DNA from 3 places in the Arthrobacter sp. Z1-9 genome. Region 1 is predicted to be linked to each of the others. Evidence: riboswitches for the same ligand, from Rfam matches in the RefSeq annotation. Region 1 holds a riboswitch; each other region holds the start of a gene.

The links. Region 1 has a riboswitch for thiamine pyrophosphate ahead of thiC (phosphomethylpyrimidine synthase ThiC). Riboswitches for the same ligand answer to the same signal wherever they lie in the genome.
Region 2: it holds a riboswitch for thiamine pyrophosphate, as region 1 does, so the genes downstream of both, thiO (glycine oxidase ThiO) here and thiC (phosphomethylpyrimidine synthase ThiC) in region 1, are expected to answer to the same signal.
Region 3: it holds a riboswitch for thiamine pyrophosphate, as region 1 does, so the genes downstream of both, M1D93_RS18530 (ECF transporter S component) here and thiC (phosphomethylpyrimidine synthase ThiC) in region 1, are expected to answer to the same signal.

What each region holds. Positions count from the first base shown of each region.
Region 1 is NZ_CP096456.1:2,469,086-2,474,775, reverse strand. It holds gene thiC (phosphomethylpyrimidine synthase ThiC) at 1-1,691, opposite strand, end outside; TPP riboswitch at 1,722-1,829, opposite strand; gene M1D93_RS11465 (amidohydrolase family protein) at 1,924-3,006, shown strand; gene M1D93_RS11460 (VOC family protein) at 3,118-3,993, shown strand; gene M1D93_RS11455 (hypothetical protein) at 4,114-4,554, shown strand; gene rpsP (30S ribosomal protein S16) at 4,764-5,180, shown strand; gene M1D93_RS11445 (RNA-binding protein) at 5,182-5,424, shown strand; gene rimM (ribosome maturation factor RimM) at 5,530-5,690, shown strand, end outside.
Region 2 is NZ_CP096456.1:2,786,784-2,792,473, forward strand. It holds gene M1D93_RS12840 (DUF3107 domain-containing protein) at 1-168, shown strand, start outside; gene M1D93_RS12845 (hypothetical protein) at 209-511, shown strand; gene M1D93_RS12850 (4a-hydroxytetrahydrobiopterin dehydratase) at 582-920, opposite strand; gene M1D93_RS12855 (thiazole synthase) at 967-1,776, opposite strand; gene thiS (sulfur carrier protein ThiS) at 1,781-2,017, opposite strand; gene thiO (glycine oxidase ThiO) at 2,014-3,366, opposite strand; TPP riboswitch at 3,359-3,477, opposite strand; gene thiE (thiamine phosphate synthase) at 3,505-4,242, shown strand; gene M1D93_RS12875 (RNB domain-containing ribonuclease) at 4,304-5,690, shown strand, end outside.
Region 3 is NZ_CP096456.1:4,002,038-4,007,727, reverse strand. It holds gene M1D93_RS18550 (iron-containing redox enzyme family protein) at 1-212, opposite strand, end outside; gene M1D93_RS18545 (DUF4383 domain-containing protein) at 274-750, opposite strand; gene M1D93_RS18540 (hypothetical protein) at 870-1,079, opposite strand; gene M1D93_RS18535 (heme-degrading domain-containing protein) at 1,172-1,714, opposite strand; TPP riboswitch at 1,787-1,927, shown strand; gene M1D93_RS18530 (ECF transporter S component) at 1,993-2,616, shown strand; gene M1D93_RS18525 (ABC transporter ATP-binding protein) at 2,616-4,172, shown strand; gene M1D93_RS18520 (energy-coupling factor transporter transmembrane component T family protein) at 4,169-4,969, shown strand; gene M1D93_RS18515 (hypothetical protein) at 5,084-5,335, opposite strand; gene M1D93_RS18510 (UDP-N-acetylglucosamine 1-carboxyvinyltransferase) at 5,561-5,690, shown strand, end outside.

The sequences.
Region 1 (5,690 bases):
GCGGCAGCCTGCTGCTCCGCTGACCCGTATTCGTCCCGGATGTCCTGGCTGATCCTCATGGAACAGAACTTGGGACCGCACATGGAGCAGAAATGCGCTGTCTTGGCCGGCTCCGCGGGGAGCGTTTCATCGTGGAAGGCCTCGGCCGTCACCGGGTCCAGGGACAACGCGAACTGGTCCCGCCAGCGGAACTCAAAGCGTGCCTTGGACAGGGCGTCATCGCGTTCGTGCGCCCCCGGGTGGCCCTTGGCGAGGTCTGCGGCGTGCGCTGCGATCTTGTACGTGATCACTCCTGTTTTGACGTCGTCCTTGTTGGGCAGGCCCAGGTGTTCCTTTGGGGTGACGTAGCACAGCATGGCCGTGCCGTAGCGGGCGATTTCCGTGGCGCCGATCGCAGACGTGATGTGGTCGTACCCGGGTGCCACATCGGTAACGAGCGGGCCCAGGGTGTAGAAGGGCGCGCCCTTGCACAGCTCCTGCTGGCGTTCGACGTTTTCCCGGACCAGGTGGAACGGAATGTGGCCGGGGCCTTCCACCATTACCTGGACGTCGTACTCCCAGGCGCGCTGCGTCAGTTCCGCGAGGGTATCCAGCTCGGCGAACTGCGCGGCATCGTTGGCATCGGCCGTCGCCCCCGGCCGCAGGCCGTCGCCCAATGAAAACGCGACGTCGTATCGTGCGAAGATTTCGCAGAGCTCGTCGAAGTGCGTGTAGAGGAAATTTTCCTGGTGGTGGGCCAGGCACCAGCCGGCCATGATCGATCCGCCGCGGGATACGATGCCGGTCACACGGTTGGCGGTCAGGGGAACGTACCGGAGGAGGACGCCGGCGTGGATGGTCATGTAGTCCACGCCCTGTTCGCACTGTTCAATGACGGTGTCGCGAAAGATCTCCCAGGTCAGCGCGTTCGCTTCACCGTTGACTTTCTCCAGGGCCTGGTAGATGGGCACGGTGCCGATCGGAACGGGGGAGTTGCGGATGATCCATTCCCTGGTGGTGTGGATGTCGTCGCCGGTGGAAAGGTCCATCACCGTGTCGGCGCCCCACTGGGTGGCCCACTGCAGCTTGTCCACCTCTTCGGCGATGGAACTGGTGACCGCCGAGTTGCCGATGTTGGCGTTGATCTTCACCAGGAAGGCTTTGCCGATGACCATGGGTTCCGACTCGGGATGATTGATGTTGCTCGGAATAATGGCCCGGCCTGCGGCCAGTTCGCTGCGGACCAGTTCCACATCGCAGTTCTCCCGCAACGCCACGAAGCGCATTTCGGGGGTGATGACGCCCTGCCGCGCATAGTGCATCTGCGTCACCGTCCGGCCTTCGACGGCGCGGCGGGGCACCGGACGTTCCCCCTTCCACTCCGCGCTGGCGGCACCGCGGCGCACAGCGGAGCGGCCGTCGTCGAACAGGTTCCTTGCGCGGCCGCGATAAGTTTCCGTGTCGCCGCGCTCTTCGATCCACGCGGAGCGGTAAGGGTCGAGGCCGCGTACGGGGTCGCTCCCCGGGCCGGCAGTGCGGTAGATCCGGAACGGGCCGTTGGAGTCGCCGTTGGGTGAAGCCGCCAGGGCTATTTCCGTCACGGGCACCTGTATCCCGGATGCTTCATCGTGGACAAAAGCCAGGGAGTGGGACTGCAGCGATTGCGTGACGGGGGCCTGGAGCCGGCCGTCCGCCGCCTCGCCGGCTACCATGCGGGCAGGGTTCAATTGGGAAATTGGTGTACTCAAGAAATACTCACTTCCTTCGCCGGCATTACCCGGACAGGTTCAACGGTCGCAGGCTGCGTCAGCCCGATCTCAGCCCCTGCAGGGGCACCCGTGTGGTCAAGATGAAAGCTACCACACCCCGGAAAGGGGCCAGGGGGAGGGGCTCCTGCCATATCCCGGCGGTGCTAGCCTGACGGGGCGGGAAAGAGGCAAATCCATGGCAGAAATCATCAACTTCACGGGAACCGTCCTCACCGGGCCGGACAGCGAGCGGCGGGGATTGTGGTCAGTTGACGGCAGGCTGACGTACCACCGGCCGGCAGGGGAACCGGACAGGATCCTGGACGGCTGGGTGCTGCCTGGATTCGTGGATGCCCACTGCCATATCGGGCTGGGGCCCGGAGGTGCGGTTGACGCAGCAACTTCGGAGGAACAGGCCAGGACCGACCTGAACGCCGGAACGCTGCTGGTGCGGGACGCAGGTTCCCCTGTAGACACGCGCTTCCTTCAGGACAGCAGCAATGCCCCCGTACTGATCCGCGCCGGCAGGCATGTTGCACGGACCCGCCGGTATTTGCGGGGCTTCGCCGAGGAAGTGGAACCGCAGGGCCTGGTGGAAGCCGTCCGGAAGCAGGCCCGCGACGGTGACGGCTGGGTCAAACTTGTCGGGGACTGGATTGACCGCGACGCCGGCGACCTGGCGCCGTCGTTTCCCGCCGACGTCGTCAAGGACGCCGTGCAGGCGGTGCACGACGAGGGCGCCCGGATCACTGCCCATTGTTTTGCCGAAGAAACCCTGGACCAGATGCTGGACGCGCGGATTGACTGCATCGAGCATGCCACCGGGCTCCTGCCACGGCACCTGCCGCGGTTCGTCGAGCAGGGCGTTCCCATTGTGCCCACCCTCATCAACATCGCGACGTTTCCGGACATCGCCGACCAGGCGGAGCACAAGTTCCCCCGGTACGCCGCACATATGCGCGCGCTCTGGGAGCGCCGGGCGGAGCGGGTGCTGGAGGCGTATGAAGCAGGGGTGCAGATTTATGCCGGTACCGATGCCGGCAGCGTCATCCGGCACGGCAGGATCGCCGATGAAATTCTGGCCCTTCACCGCGCGGGCCTGCCAATGGCCGCTGCCCTCGACGCTGCCTGTTGGGCCGCCCGCAGGTGGCTGGGTGCTGAGGGGCTGCAGGAGGGGGCCAGGGCCGACGTCGTCCTGTGCCGGGAGGATCCCCGGCAGGTTCCGGCCGTGGTCAGCGACCTGGCACACGTTGTGCTGGGTGGCCGCGTCATCCGGTGAACGGGGCGAGGCTGCAGCTCACATTCAACGCACTTGGAATAAATTGAAGCTTCAAGTAATTTTAAGGGTATAGGCCCACAACCCGCAGGGCCCCAGCACCGGGAGTTTTCAATGACTGCAGAAGCCGCCAGCCAGGATCTTCTTCCTGCCGACCTCGCCATGGGCACCGTGATGCTCAAGGTGGGCGACATGAAGGTGATGACGGATTACTACCAGCGTGCCCTCGGTCTTGAGGTCATCGCCGAGCAGGACGGCGGACTCTACCTGGGACGGCTGCAGAAGCCGCTGGTCCACCTCGCGCCCGCTCCGGGGCTGAACCTCCCGGGCAGGGGAGAGGCCGGTCTTTTTCACACGGCGCTCCTATTCGAGAACCAGGCGGACCTGGCCGCCACCATCGCCACCGCCGCGCAGTTTGAGCCGCGTTCCTTCACAGGCAGCGCCGACCACCTCGTCAGCGAGGCCTTCTACTTCAATGATCCGGAAGGCAACGGCATCGAACTCTACTGGGACCGGCCGCGCAGCAACTGGTCCTGGAACGGCACTGACGTTGTGATGGACAGCCTCGCCCTGCCGCCGCAGCGGTACCTCGAGCAGCACCTCACCGAAGAGTCCCTTCAGCGCCAGCACGGGAGCGCGGCAGGGGTGGGCCACGTCCATCTCCAGGTGGGCGACGTCCAGTTGGCCCGCGACTTCTACGTAGGAGTCCTCGGGTTTGAGAAAACCGCCGGCTGGCACGGGCAGGCTTTGTTTGTTTCGGCCGGCGGCTACCACCACCACATGGCCATGAACGTGTGGAACAGCCGCGGCGCCGGTCCCCGCAAGGACACCCTTGGCCTTGGCGAGGTGCTCATCGAGGTGCCGTCCGGGGACGACCTCGGGGCGCTCGCAGACCGGCTGAAGGTCGCCGGACTGCCGTCGCACCACACCGGGGCGGAACTTCGGTTTGAGGATCCGTGGCGCAACCGGATCCGCGTAGCGGTCCGCTGACGCCGCTGCAGCTGCTCCACGTGGACCGGGGCGGGCCTTGTACTAGGCTGAAACGGAACGGCCGGGGCGGCAGGTGCCGCCCTGCGTGGGCCGCATCGTCGACGGAATGAGGGCATTCCCATGGGCTTTACCGAGATCTTTGTCGCTACCCACGACGGCGCGCTGAAGCGCGCCGGCATCCTGGACCAGGGCGGCAGCGGGCCGGCGACGCAGGCCGTGCGGATCCCGGAAATCAGCGACTTCGAAGTTGAACAGCTCGGTGAGCTTGCAGGCACTGCCGTTCATGCCGGCGGTGCCGACTATGAGCTGACCATGGTGGACGTGGCAAGCGATTCGCTCCTGGCGGTACCACCGGCCATGGTCCGCGCCCTGGCCGACCTCCTGACCTACGAGGTGGAAGGGGAGGGCAATGTGCTCGATGACGTCGCCGAACAGTGGGCGGCGCAGGACGACATGCCTTTCGACGCTGCCCAGGCCCGTGCCTATGTGGAGCAGCTGGCGGAACTGGCCGGCGGAATCGACGATTCCGAGCGCAGCGGGCTGTACGTCTGGTCCTCCTGACGCAGGCTTCCGCTTCGCACCGGTGACAGCTGGGTTGGGGTGTCAAGTCGAAATTAGGACGCTCATCTGGCACAATAAACAGGTACTCGATCTGCGTGGCCCCTCTCTCCGCGTCCGGATCCTGTCCTTCGAACCCGCAAGTACGGCCCGCCCCACGGGTGCAGAACGCCGGGTTCACCCCCTTTTCTGAAACAGGAGTGACCACAAAAGTGGCCGTAAAGATTCGCCTTAAGCGCTTTGGCAAAATGCGCGCACCGTACTACCGCATCGTCGTTGCAGACTCACGCACCAAGCGTGACGGCCGCGCCATCGAGGAGATCGGCAAGTACCACCCCACCGAGGAGCCCTCATACATCGAGGTCAACTCCGAGCGTGCCCAGTACTGGCTGTCCGTCGGCGCCCAGCCGTCCGAGCAGGTTGCCGCGATCCTGAAGATCACCGGTGACTGGCAGAAGTTCAAGGGCCTCCCGGGCCAGGAAGGCACCCTGCGGACCAAGACCCAGAAGGAAGCCTTCGTTGCTCCGGAAAAGGGTTCCGTGATCATCCCGGAAGCCATCACCAAGAAGGCATCCAAGTCTGACGCAGCCGAGGCACCGGCCGAAGCAGAGACCACCGAGGCTGAGTAAATTGCTGGCAGAAGCGCTGGAGCACCTGGTCCGGGGAATCGTCGATTCCCCGGATGACGTCAAGGTCAGCTCGAAGAGCAACCGCCGCGGGGACACCCTCGAGGTGCGGGTCCACCAGGACGACCTCGGACGGGTGATCGGCCGCCAGGGCCGCACGGCACGCGCACTGCGCACCGTTGTGGCTGCCCTGGCCGGCGGCGAACCGGTAAGGGTCGACGTCGTCGACACTGACCGCCGCCGCTGAGCGCTCAGCAACATCAGTTTTTTGCTCCGGCCCCTCCACCAACGGTGGAGGGGCCGGAGTGCTTTCCGCAGAACACCGCCAACCACATCCAAGACAGAGGAACACATGCAGCTCCAGGTGGCACGAATCGGCAAACCCCACGGCATTCGCGGGGAAGTTACCGTCCAGGTCCTGACCGACGCCCCTGAGGACCGGTTTGTGCCGGGCACGGAATTTGTTGTTGAACCGGCATCTGCCGGCCCGCTGACCGTCAACAGCGCCCGCTG
Region 2 (5,690 bases), 320 kb from region 1:
CAGGACCCGGACTCCGTAGCCAAGGTTGTAGAGGAAGCCATCACCAGCGGCAGCGAACTGCGCCTGAAGGATGACAAGGGACGCCTGATCATTGTTCCCGGCAAGGCACTGGCGTATGTAGAAATCGGCGCCGAGGAACAGCGCCGCGTAGGTTTCGGCCAGTTCTAGCCCCCTGCCCCGCTCAGGGGCGAGCATTCCAAGGAGAGCCATGCTTTCGCTGACCATTGTGGTGCTGGTGACAGCCGCCGCAGGTTTCATCGTCTGGGCCAACGACAAGCGGCACACAAAATACGGTGTCGTCCTGCCGGTCGGCGTTGCCGTCGGTGTGGGAGCTGTCAGCTGGATCATCCTTATGGCTGCCGGTTTTGGCTACCTGCCGGGAACGACCTGGCTGCCCTGGGTCCTGCCCATGGTTCTGGGCGCAGCAGCGCCAGTCGCCGTGGTCCTGTACGTGGGCCGCACGCGGGCCCGGCACGATCTGGAACGGCTTACGGCCGCGCTGAGGCTTTAGCCGGAGCCATCCGCCCTGAACACCAAGCACGCCTGTGACCACTGCCCTCCGGGGTGGTGGTCACAGGCGTTTAAGCGGCTGCTGGGTGCCTAGCCGGTTCGGCAACCGCGTGGACCGCGGCGGCGGCTTCACTCACTGCCTCGGCTGCGCCCACGTCGCGGGCGGTGACTTCTCCCCCGGCGTCATGCGAGGTGTACAGGAGGAACACCCGGTTGTAGCGCCAGTCCAGGTCCGGATGGTGGTTTTGTTCTTCGGCAAGGCGCCCGACGGCGGCAATCAGCTCAAGTGCGGCAGCCGCCGTCGGCATCTTGTACACCGTCACCAGGGCACCTTGCGTGTACCGCCAGTCGGTCAGGACGGCCAGTGCGTCCTCGAGCCGCTCGGGAGAAAGGATGTCCTTGCCGGCCATGGCTGCTCCTCGCCTTATGGTTGGCGGCCGCGGCACGGGGAGCGGGCTACAGGAACTCTGCCCGGCCCTCCATGGCCGATGACGCCAATGCATGTTCGCGGCGCGGGATCCTGCCCGCCGCTTTCGCCAGCCTACCGGCGATCACGGCATGTTTGAAGGCTTTCCCCATCAGGGCGGGGTTCTGCGCCCGGGTCACCGCTGTAGCCAGCAGTACGGCGTCGCACCCCAGTTCCATGGCCAGCGCCGCGTCCGAGGCGGTACCGATGCCGGCGTCCAGAACCACCGGAACTGAGGCACGGGACACGATCAGCTCAATGTTGTGCGGGTTCAGGATGCCAAGCCCCGTGCCGATCGGCGCCCCGAGCGGCATGACCGCGGTGGCCCCGAGGTTCTCCAGCCGCAGCGCAAGGACCGGATCGTCGTTGGTGTAGGCGAAAACCTTGAAGCCCCTGTTGACGAGCTGTTCCGTAGCGTCCACCAGTTCGACGGCGTCCGGCAGCAGGGTGTGTTCATCCGCAATGACTTCCAGCTTCACCCAGTCGGTTTCGAGGGCCTCCCGGGCAAGTTCTGCCGTCAGCACTGCATCCCGCGCAGTAAAGCAGCCTGCCGTGTTGGGCAGCACGCGGATGCCATGGTCAACGAGCAACTGAAAGAGCGAGCCCGTCTCCGCGGTGGAATACCGCCGCATTGCCACTGTGGTCAGCGCGGTACCGGAGGCCAGGAGCGCCGCCCCCAGGCCGTCCAGGCTCGGCGCGCCGCCGGTACCCATGATCAGCCGGGATGCCAGCGCGACGCCGTCAATCACCAGCGGATCGTCGTGGCCCGCCAGGCTTGGAGTAGTGATGGTTTCGGTCATGGTGTCAGCCTCCCTGCACTGCCGTGACGAGTTCGACCTCGTCGCCGTCCGCGAGCGCGGTGGTGAACCACTGGCTGCGGGGTACTACCTCGGAATTATGGGCAACGGCCACGCCAAGCTTCTGGCCGTCGGTTGCCTGCCCGTTGGCAGCCAAGGGGCGGCCAGTGACCTGGCTGACGAGCACGGTGATGGAGGCGCCCTCGGGCACAGGGTGCCGGGTTCCGTTCAAGGTGATGTTCATGCTGTTTCCTTCGTGGGCGAGGTGTGGGTGAGGACGTGGCTGGCTGAGCCGGTGGTGTAGCGGCCGCTGCTGGCGGAAAAGCGGGAGGGGTTGAAGGCCGTCCACCGGGGGTCCTCGCGGCCGTCCAGCAGGTCCCGGCAGACGGCGGCGGCCGCCGGTGCCAGCAGGACGCCGTGGCGGAAGAACCCGGTGGCGATGATGAGGCCGGGAACGGACCCTGGCTCCCCGCGGGCGGGCGCGTCCGGAGCATGAACGCGCCCCAGCAACGGCGCATTGTCCGGCGTTCCGGGGCGGGCGCGGGCGGTGGACTCCAGCAGCTCGAGTTCGGCGACGGCAGGGACCAGTACCTGCGCGTCGCGGAGGAGCTGGTACACGCCCCCTGCGGATACGGCGTCCGCGGCCGACGGCGCATCCTCACGCTGGGTTGCCCCGATCACCACCGTGCCGTCCTTGCGGGGAACGATGTAGACCGGAACGCCGTGCACCAGCCCGCGGACCGTGGACGTCACCAGGGGCTGCAGATGCCGGGGCACTGCCAGCCGCAGGATGTCCCCATGGACGGGCCGCAGTTGCAGGTTCAGCCCTGCGGGCAGCCCTTCAAGTGCTGCCGCGTGCAGCCCGTTCGCCACTACCGTTTCCGCGGCCAGCACGGTTCCCCCGCCCGCCAGGCGCACGCCGGCAACAGCTCCGTCCTGCCACAGCAGCCCGGCTGCCTTGGCCCGTACGGCATAACGGCCGACGACGTCGGCTGCTTCAGTGCCACATTCCGCGGCTTTGTCCCTGTTCCCGCCGCCGTCAGCCGTGCCTTGGGCCAATGCGGCCTGCAGGCACGCCACCAACAGCCGCGGATCCACCTGATGGTCGGCCGGGGTGTCCAGGGCACAGGCAATCCCGGGGCTGAGCAGGGGCTCACGTTGCCGCGCGCTCCGGACGGTCAGCGGCTCGACGGTAAGGCCGTTGGCCTGTTGGACGGCGCGCAGGTCCATCAGCGCCCGGCGGTCGGCGGCATCGGCACCCACGGCGAGGGTCGGCGTCGTAATGTATCCCGGATCTGTTCCCGACGCTGCGGTGAGGCCGGCGGCAAAACCGGGCCAGCGGGCCGAGGCATCCAGCATGAATTCGAGGAGGTCCTCCTCCTGGTAGTGCAACTCGCTCACCGGGGCAAGCATCCCGGCAGCGGCCCAGCTGGCCCCCGAACCCGGTGCGTCATCGATCACCACCACGGAACGGCCCGAACGCATCGCCTCCCACGCGATACCGTGGCCGATAACTCCCCCGCCAATCACCGCCACATCAGCATGGATGGTGCTGTCCGCGTCCGCGGTCAGGGGCTCTGATGATGCGCCCATTTGTCTCCTTCCCTACGCCGGTATTAGCCGGATCAGGTCAAGCGGTCGGCTCTGACGCCCTCTCAGCCCGGCGCTGTGTGACAGCTGCCGCGGGCTCCCGCAGTACGAGGCCAGTGTAGAGGAACTAGGCTTTCCCCCATGAATGTGTCCCACACCCCGGCCGCCGGTACCGATGTCCTCAGCAGCGCCAAGATCAGCAACGGCGTCAACGCCGCCCGCCTCTACCTCTGCACCGACGCCCGCAGGGAGCGCGGCGACTTCGACCAGTTCGTGGACGCAGCGTTCGCGGGCGGGGTGGACATTATCCAGCTGCGGGACAAGGCCATCGAAGCAGCAGAGGAGCTGGAACTCCTGGCGGTACTCAAGGAAGCGGCAGAGCGACATGGCCGGCTTTGGGCTGTCAACGACCGCGCCGACATCGCAGTGCTGTCCGGGGCACCCGTCTTCCACGTGGGCCAGAAGGACCTGCCCCTGGACGCTGCGCGCACCCTGCTCAACGGCAACGCCGCCATCGGCCTGTCCAGCCACACCCCTGCCCAGGTGGACGCGGCGCTCGGTGCGGCCGCCGGTCCCGCCGGACTGGACTACTTCTGCGTGGGTCCGGTATGGGCAACGCCCACCAAACCGGGGCGGGCAGGGGTGGGACTGGAGCTGGTGAACTATGCCGCCGAAGCTGCCCGGCCGGCGGAGCAGGAGGGACAGTCCGACGGCGGTGTTCCCTGGTTCGCGATCGGCGGCATTGACCACGGCAACGTGGAGCAGGTGGTGGACGCAGGCGCACGGAGGATTGTGGTGGTCCGGGCCATTACGGAAGCGAGCGATCCCGCAGCCGCCGCCGCCGCGCTGCTCGCCGCCCTGGATGCCCCCTCCTCCTGACATCGCCGCTCCGGGGCCGGATGCCTGCATTCCGGCCCGGATTCGGGCTAGGCTGGCTTTCGTGTCACACCATCGGCTGGCCCCCAACGTCCACGAGCACAACAACGCGCTTGAGGAAGCACTCAGTGCCCTGAGGACAGAACTGGAGCTGCCGGGCGCCTACCCTGAGGATGCGGTGGCTGACGCGAAAACGGCCGTTGAATCCCTGCAGCTCCCCGCGTACGACCTCACCGCCGTCGAATTCATCACCATCGACCCGGCCTCGTCCACCGACCTGGATCAGGCGCTGTTTATTGAAGCCGACGGTGACGGCTACCACGTGCTGTACGCCATCGCCGACGTGCCGGCGTTTGTGGCCCCCGGCGGGCCCCTGGATGCCGAAACACGCCGCCGGGGCCAGACGTTCTACGCCCCCGACGGGCGGATCCCGCTGCATCCGGAAGTCATCAGCGAACAAGCGGGCAGCCTCCTCCCCGGCCAGGACTGCCCGGCGTTCGTCTGGGACTTCCGCCTGGACAGCGCCGCCGAGGTGACGTCCGTGGCCGTGAAGCGGGCCCGGATGCGCAGCCGCGCGAAACTGAGCTACAAGGGCGTGCAGGCGGAGCTCGACGCCGGCACCGCCTCGCCGGTGCTGCAGCTCCTGAGGGAAGTGGGGCTCAAGCGGGTGGACCTTGAACGGGCCCGCGGGGGTGCGAGCCTGAACATGCCGGAACAGGAAATTGTCCAGCTTCCCGACGGCGGCTACCGGATCGCCGCCGCTCCCCAGCTTCCAGTGGAGGACTGGAACGCGCAGATATCCCTCATGACCGGCATGGCAGCGGCGGGCATGATGCTGGCGGGGAAGGTGGGCATCCTGCGCACCATGCCATCGCCGGACGAGCGCTCCCTGAACCATTTCCGGCTGCAGACCGAGGCCCTTGGCAAGCCCTGGGACGGCGAGGTCAGCTACGGCGAATACCTGCGCAGCCTGGATTCCACAGATCCCCGCCAGCTTGCCATCCTGCACTCGGCCGGCATGCTGTTCCGGGGTGCCGCTTACACGGCCTTTGACGGTTCCGTCCCGGAAGACGCAGTCCAATCCGCCATTGGTGCCGCCTATGCGCATACCACCGCTCCGCTGCGCCGTCTCGTGGACCGCTTTGTCCTGGTCATCTGCGAGGCGTTGAGCAACGGCGGCCAGGTACCAGCGTGGGCGCGGGAGGCGCTTCAGTCCCTGCCCGAGATCATGGCCGGATCCGACCAGCTGGCATCACGGATGGAGCGGATGGCCCTGGATACCGTCGAGGCTGCCCTGCTGGTTAACCACATCGGGCAGGAATTCGACGCAATCGTGATTTCCGGGTCCAAGCCGCAAAAAGAGAACGGCAAAAACGGCAACGGCAACGGCAACGGGAAGAACGGTAACGGGAACGGTGGTTCGGGGATCATCCAGATCGCAGACCCCGCTG
Region 3 (5,690 bases), 1.5 Mb from region 1:
CCGTCAAGGCCGGAATAGTGGAGCTCGTAGAGGCAGAAGAGAGCCAGCTGGACGTCGTCGTCCGCGATGATGTCAGTGGCTGCATCCAGCTGTTCCGTGACCAGCCGGCGCAGTTCCTCCACGCCCGTGGCGCCGTCGCCGGTGCCGGGGGCAACTGCCAGGGCACCGAACAGTGCGGTGCTGATGGGACCTCGGGGTTCCGGAATTTTCATGATGCTCCTTTGGGCGGCAGGTGGTGCTGCCGGTGCTGCGGCGTCGACGGTGACGGTTCGGTTATGGCTGGGTGGTCGAGTTCCGGCCGGGGCGGCGGCGTGGGGTGGTCCGCGGTGACAACAGGATGGCCAGGATGATCATGCCCAGCCCCAAGGCCAGGTGCAGCCAGTTGTCGGCCCCGTTGACGGGGACAAAGTTGGCCGGGGTTTGATCGCCCACCAGGAGGCCGTAGAGCCAGAGGACCAGGTAAACAACGCCCCCGTAGATGAGGAAGCTCCTTGCCTGCTGGTGGGTTCTGGCCAGCAAAAGTCCCGCCGCCCCGAAGGCCAGGTGCACGATGTTGTGCAGGATGGATACCTGGAAAACGCCCAACAGCAAGGCTCCCGAGCGGTGCCCGGCCATGCCCAGGGCTTCATAGTTAGTGGTGATCCCGGGGATGAACCCCAGGACACCGACCAGCAGGAAGAGGGCGCCGGTTGCAAGCGCGGCCTTTTGCAGGCCGGTCCTCGCTCCGGTGGCCCGGGTGCTGATTGTCATGACCTGTCTCCTCAAAAGCCGGGAGACAACATAGTAAGCATGGTTACTAATAAAAGCTAAGGACGCTTTGCATCCTGCTGGACGGCGGCCGCTGCGCGGCCCCTGTGGCCGGGTGGTGCTCACCCCTCCGAGGTGCTCCACATGTAGGGATTGGCATGGTGCCCGCCGCGCCGGCCGTGCTCGTACCCTTGCTGCCAGGCTTTCCCGACGGCGGACACAAGTTCCGCCAGCAGGGGATAGTAGGGGTGGTCCGGGCCGATGTAGATCATTTCCTCGGCGGCCTTGTCCACCGCCGCCCGCACCTGGTTTTCGGCTGCAGGACCAATCATGGCGTCCTCCTGTGTGGAACTCCGGCCGCTCGCCTCGAATGTACTCCCGGCATGTGGCGGAGTCCATAGCGAACTCGTTGAGGCCCCCGACGTCAGTCCGTCCACATGGAACCGAGGACCTCGCGCAGGGCCTGTACCACCAGGTCATGGTCCTGCACCTGCGGAAGCCCGGAAACAGTCACCGTTGCGACTGCACCCACCCCCGTGACGTACACAGGGAACGAGCCTCCGTGGGCCGCATAGCGGCTCTGATCGAACGAGGCGTTGTCCTCGATCCGTCCGCCATTGAGCCGGCCGCGCAGCCCCACCAGCAGGGAGGGCACCTCATACCGGGCGGCGGTGCGCTGCTTGGCGCGGATCCAGTGCTCGTTGTCCGGCGTGGCGCCGGGCAGCGCCACATGGAACAGCACCTGCTCGCCCTTGGTGATGTCTATCGCGATGGGAAACTGGCCCTCCTTGCCCAGCTCCACGAGCAGCAGCCCCAGATTCAGTGCATCATCCAGGGAGAAGCCGGGAAACTGGAGCTCGTGGATCTCCCCTTCGATCCGGGCGATGAGCGCTTGCAGGGATCCCTCCGGCTGGACGGCATCGGAATCCGGATCGAACTCGGTCACATGCGGGGAATTGGCAGTCATGGCCCACAATCTACCCCTCCTCCGGTGTAAACTGGACCCCGCCCACAAGGGCGATTATTTACCGACAGAATCATTCAACGACAGGGGAGCGCCGCCGTCGGGCATCACTGGCCATGCCAGGATCCGCAGGTGGGCGCTGAGAGTGCGGATAGCCGCAGACCCTCGAACCTGATCCGGTTAGTACCGGCGCAAGGGAGTCGAGTTCTCGAAGTGTGCGGCAACGGCGGCAGCGCCGGTTGCTGTATCCACTTTCCCCTCCTGTTCCTCAGGAGGATCACATGGCAACGACAGCAATCAAGAAGACCACCAGCAAGTCCTGGCGCGTTGTGGACATCGTGGTGGCAGCCCTCATCGCCATCGCCGGCGGCGTTATTTTCTGGGCCTGGTCCCAGGGCGCAGCCGCAGTCTCGGCACCGATGAACGCCGTCTATCCGCCCCTCACCGGCCTGCTGGCCGGCGGCTGGATGATCCCCGCGGTGCTGGGCATGCTCATCATCCGCAAGCCGGGCGCGGCACTGTTCTGCGAAACAGTGGCCGCCACGGGTGAGCTGCTGATGGGCTCGCAGTACGGTGCCTCCGTGCTGTTCTCCGGGTTTGTCCAGGGTCTGGGCGCCGAGATCATCTTCGCGATCTTCGTGTACCGGAAGTTCAACCTGCCGGTATCACTGCTCGCCGGCGCAGCTGCGGGTCTTTTCTGCGGCCTGAACGATTCCTTTGCGCCCTGGGGCTGGAACATCGCCTACTCCGGCGGGGACAAGCTGGCATACATCATCTTCACCGCCATCTCCGGCGCCGTGATTGCCGGGGCTTTGTCCTGGATCGCCACCCGCGGCCTGGCCAGGACCGGTGTCCTGAGCTCCTTTGCGTCACGCAAGGCGGCAGCGGAGCCCGTCTTTTCCTGATGACTGCTCCTTCCCTTTCCGGCGCTGCGGTGGCGGCGCGGCCGGCTGCAGTCACCGCCCGCGGCTGGGGCTGGCGGCACGCCGGGCGGTCCAAGCCTGCTGTCCGTGCCCTCGACCTGGACATTCAACCGGGTGAACGCGTGCTCCTGCTGGGACCCTCCGGCGCCGGCAAGTCCACGCTCCTCCACGCGCTGGCAGGGGTGCTGGGGGATGCGAATGACGACGACGGCGAGGCCGGCGATTCCGATGAGTCCGGTTCGCTGCTGATCGACGGGGCCTCCCCCCGGGACCAGCGCGGCCGGGCCGGGTTGATGCAGCAGGACCCGGAGACCCAGGTTGTCCTCTCGCGCGTGGGTGACGATGTTGCCTTCGGCGCCGAGAGCCTCGCCGTGCCCCGTGGCGACATCTGGGCACGGGTGCATGAAGCGCTGGAGGACGTCGGACTTTCGCACCTGCCGCCGGACCACCCGACGTCGGCGCTGTCCGGCGGGCAGAAGCAGCGGCTTGCGCTCGCGGGCATCCTGGCCATGCGGCCGGGATTGATTCTCCTCGACGAGCCGACGGCCAACCTGGACCCTGCCGGGGTGGTGGAGGTGCGCGACGCCGTGGGCCGCTGCCTGGACAAGACCGGCGCCACCCTGGTGGTGGTGGAGCACCGGGTGGCCGTGTGGAAGGACCTGGTGGACCGGATTGTGGTGCTGCAGCCCGGCTCTTCGACCGATTCCGCCGTGTTGCTGGACGGGCCGCCGGACCAGGTCCTTAGCGAAGCCCGCAGCATGCTGATCGCGGCCGGGGTCTGGGTGCCCGGCTACGTCCCTCCGACCCGCCTCCGTGCTGCCGGTTCGGCTCCCGGGACTGGCGACCTGCTGCTTGCTGCCGAGGAGCTGGCGGTGTCGCGTGAACGTGCCCGCCGCAAAGGCTTTCGGAAGGTGCCGCCGGTGCCGGTGCAGCAGGGTATCTCCGCGCAGGTCCGCGCCGGGCAGGCGCTGGCTGTCACCGGGCCGAATGGAGCGGGAAAATCGACCCTCGCGCTGACGCTGGCCGGGCTGCTGGAGCCCGTTGCAGGCAAGGTTTCCGCTACGCTGGCGCTCAGCCGGGGAGCTGGGATCGACCCTTACCAGTGGAAGGCTGAACAGCTGATCGAGCGCGTGGGCACGGTATTCCAGGAGCCGGAACACCAGTTCGTCACGGGAAAAGTACTGGACGAACTGCTGTTCGGCCCGCGGCACCTTGGCCATGGCGAAGAACGCGTGGACGAGCTGCTGGAGCGGCTCAGGCTCACCGAACTGGTTGACGCCAACCCGTACACGCTTTCGGGCGGCGAGAAACGGCGGCTCTCCGTAGCCACGGTCCTGGCAGCGCATCCCCAGGTCCTGGTCCTGGACGAGCCGACCTTCGGGCAGGACGCCAACACGTGGGCGGAGCTGGCATCGTTCCTGTCCGAGCTCCTGGATGCGGGCACGGCCGTGGTGTCCGTAACCCATGATGCCGAGTTCACTGCCGCCCTGGGCGGGACTGAACTGCGGATGGTTGCTGCGGCGGCGGTGGCACCATGAGGCAGGAGTTGAACCTGCACGGCAACCACGCCCTGCTGACCCGCGCCAATCCGCTCAGCAAGTTCGCCGCCGTCTTCCTGGTCACCGCAGTGCTGGCGTTGTCCATCGACTGGGTGTCCGCGTCGGTGGCGCTGGTCTTCGAGTTCCTGCTGTTCCCGTTGGCAGGCCTCACCCTGACTCTGCTGTGGCAGCGGGGCTGGCCGCTCATTATCGCCGCCGCCGTGGGTGGCTGGAGCACCTCCATCCTGGCGGCGGACAGCGGAAAGACGCTTATCGACGTCGGCATCTGGACCATGAGTGAAGGCTCGCTGGAGCTGGGGGTCGGGTTCATGCTGCGGGGGCTGGCGATTGCGTTGCCGGCGGTCCTGCTGATGAGCTGCACCGATCCTACGGACCTGGCCGATGCGCTCGCGCAGAAGGCGCGCCTTCCGCACCGGTTCGTGCTGGGGACCTTGGCCGCCATGCGGCTTGTGGGGCTGATGGCGGAGGAGTGGCAGACCATTGGCATGGCCCGCCGTGCCCGCGGCGTCGGTTCCCGCGGTAATGCCCTGCAGCGGGTGAAGGCGACGCTGGGGCAGAGCTTTGGGCTGCTGGTCCAGGCTATCCGGCGGGCTTCCAGGCTTGCTGTCACCATGGAGGCCCGTGGGTTTGGCGGCGGACGGCGGACGTGGGCGCGCGAGTCGACGTACAGCGCGCTCGACGTTTGGGTGCTGGCTGCCGGGGTGCTGATGGCCGGTGGAGCCTTTGTTGCCGCCGTATGGGCCGGCACCTGGAACATGGTGTGGCTGGGGAGCTGACTGTCACGCTGATGCTGATGCTGATGCAGGACGCTGCGGCCAGGAACTGCGGCACAAGAGCTCCGGCTCAGCCGCAGGAGTGGTTGTAGTCGAATTTCCCGGACACGAACTGGGTCAGTGTGACTTCTGGGTGGCCAGGCCGGAGGACGTGGCAGCCCACTTAAGCTGTTCCTTCAGGCAGGGATTGGTGTTGTTGGCCAGCCCGTTGTTGACGCCGACGATTGCAAAGGCCTGGCCCGTGGGAAGGTTGTTGTTGCACTGGGGCCACGAGACGTCAGTTCCCAGTGTTGACTGATTCCCCTCTCCCGGCGATGGCGCTGCCGAGGCCGGCCGGGCGGAGACCAGGAGCAGGACGGCTAACAGCACGCCGGCCACTGTGGCTGCCGCTCGGGTGCCTCGAACCCAGCCCATTGGCGCCTCCGTCGTCGTCGAGGAAAGAGGTTTTATAAAAGTGTCCTCCGCGCCGGCGCGCAGGGTCAACATTCAGCTCGCGGCGATTTCTATCGCATGTAGTGGGTAAACGCTCTCCATCCTGATGCGGACCGCACCGAATTCGCCTACCTCTAACTCATTTATGATATATTTTTGGGCATGACGCAGGAAACCACGGAACACGTTGCCGCCATGCTCCGGGATGCCCGGGGCGAGAAAGGCTGGACCCAGGGCCAGCTGGCCGCCGAACTAGGAACCAGCCAGAGCGCCATTGCGCGGATGGAGCAGG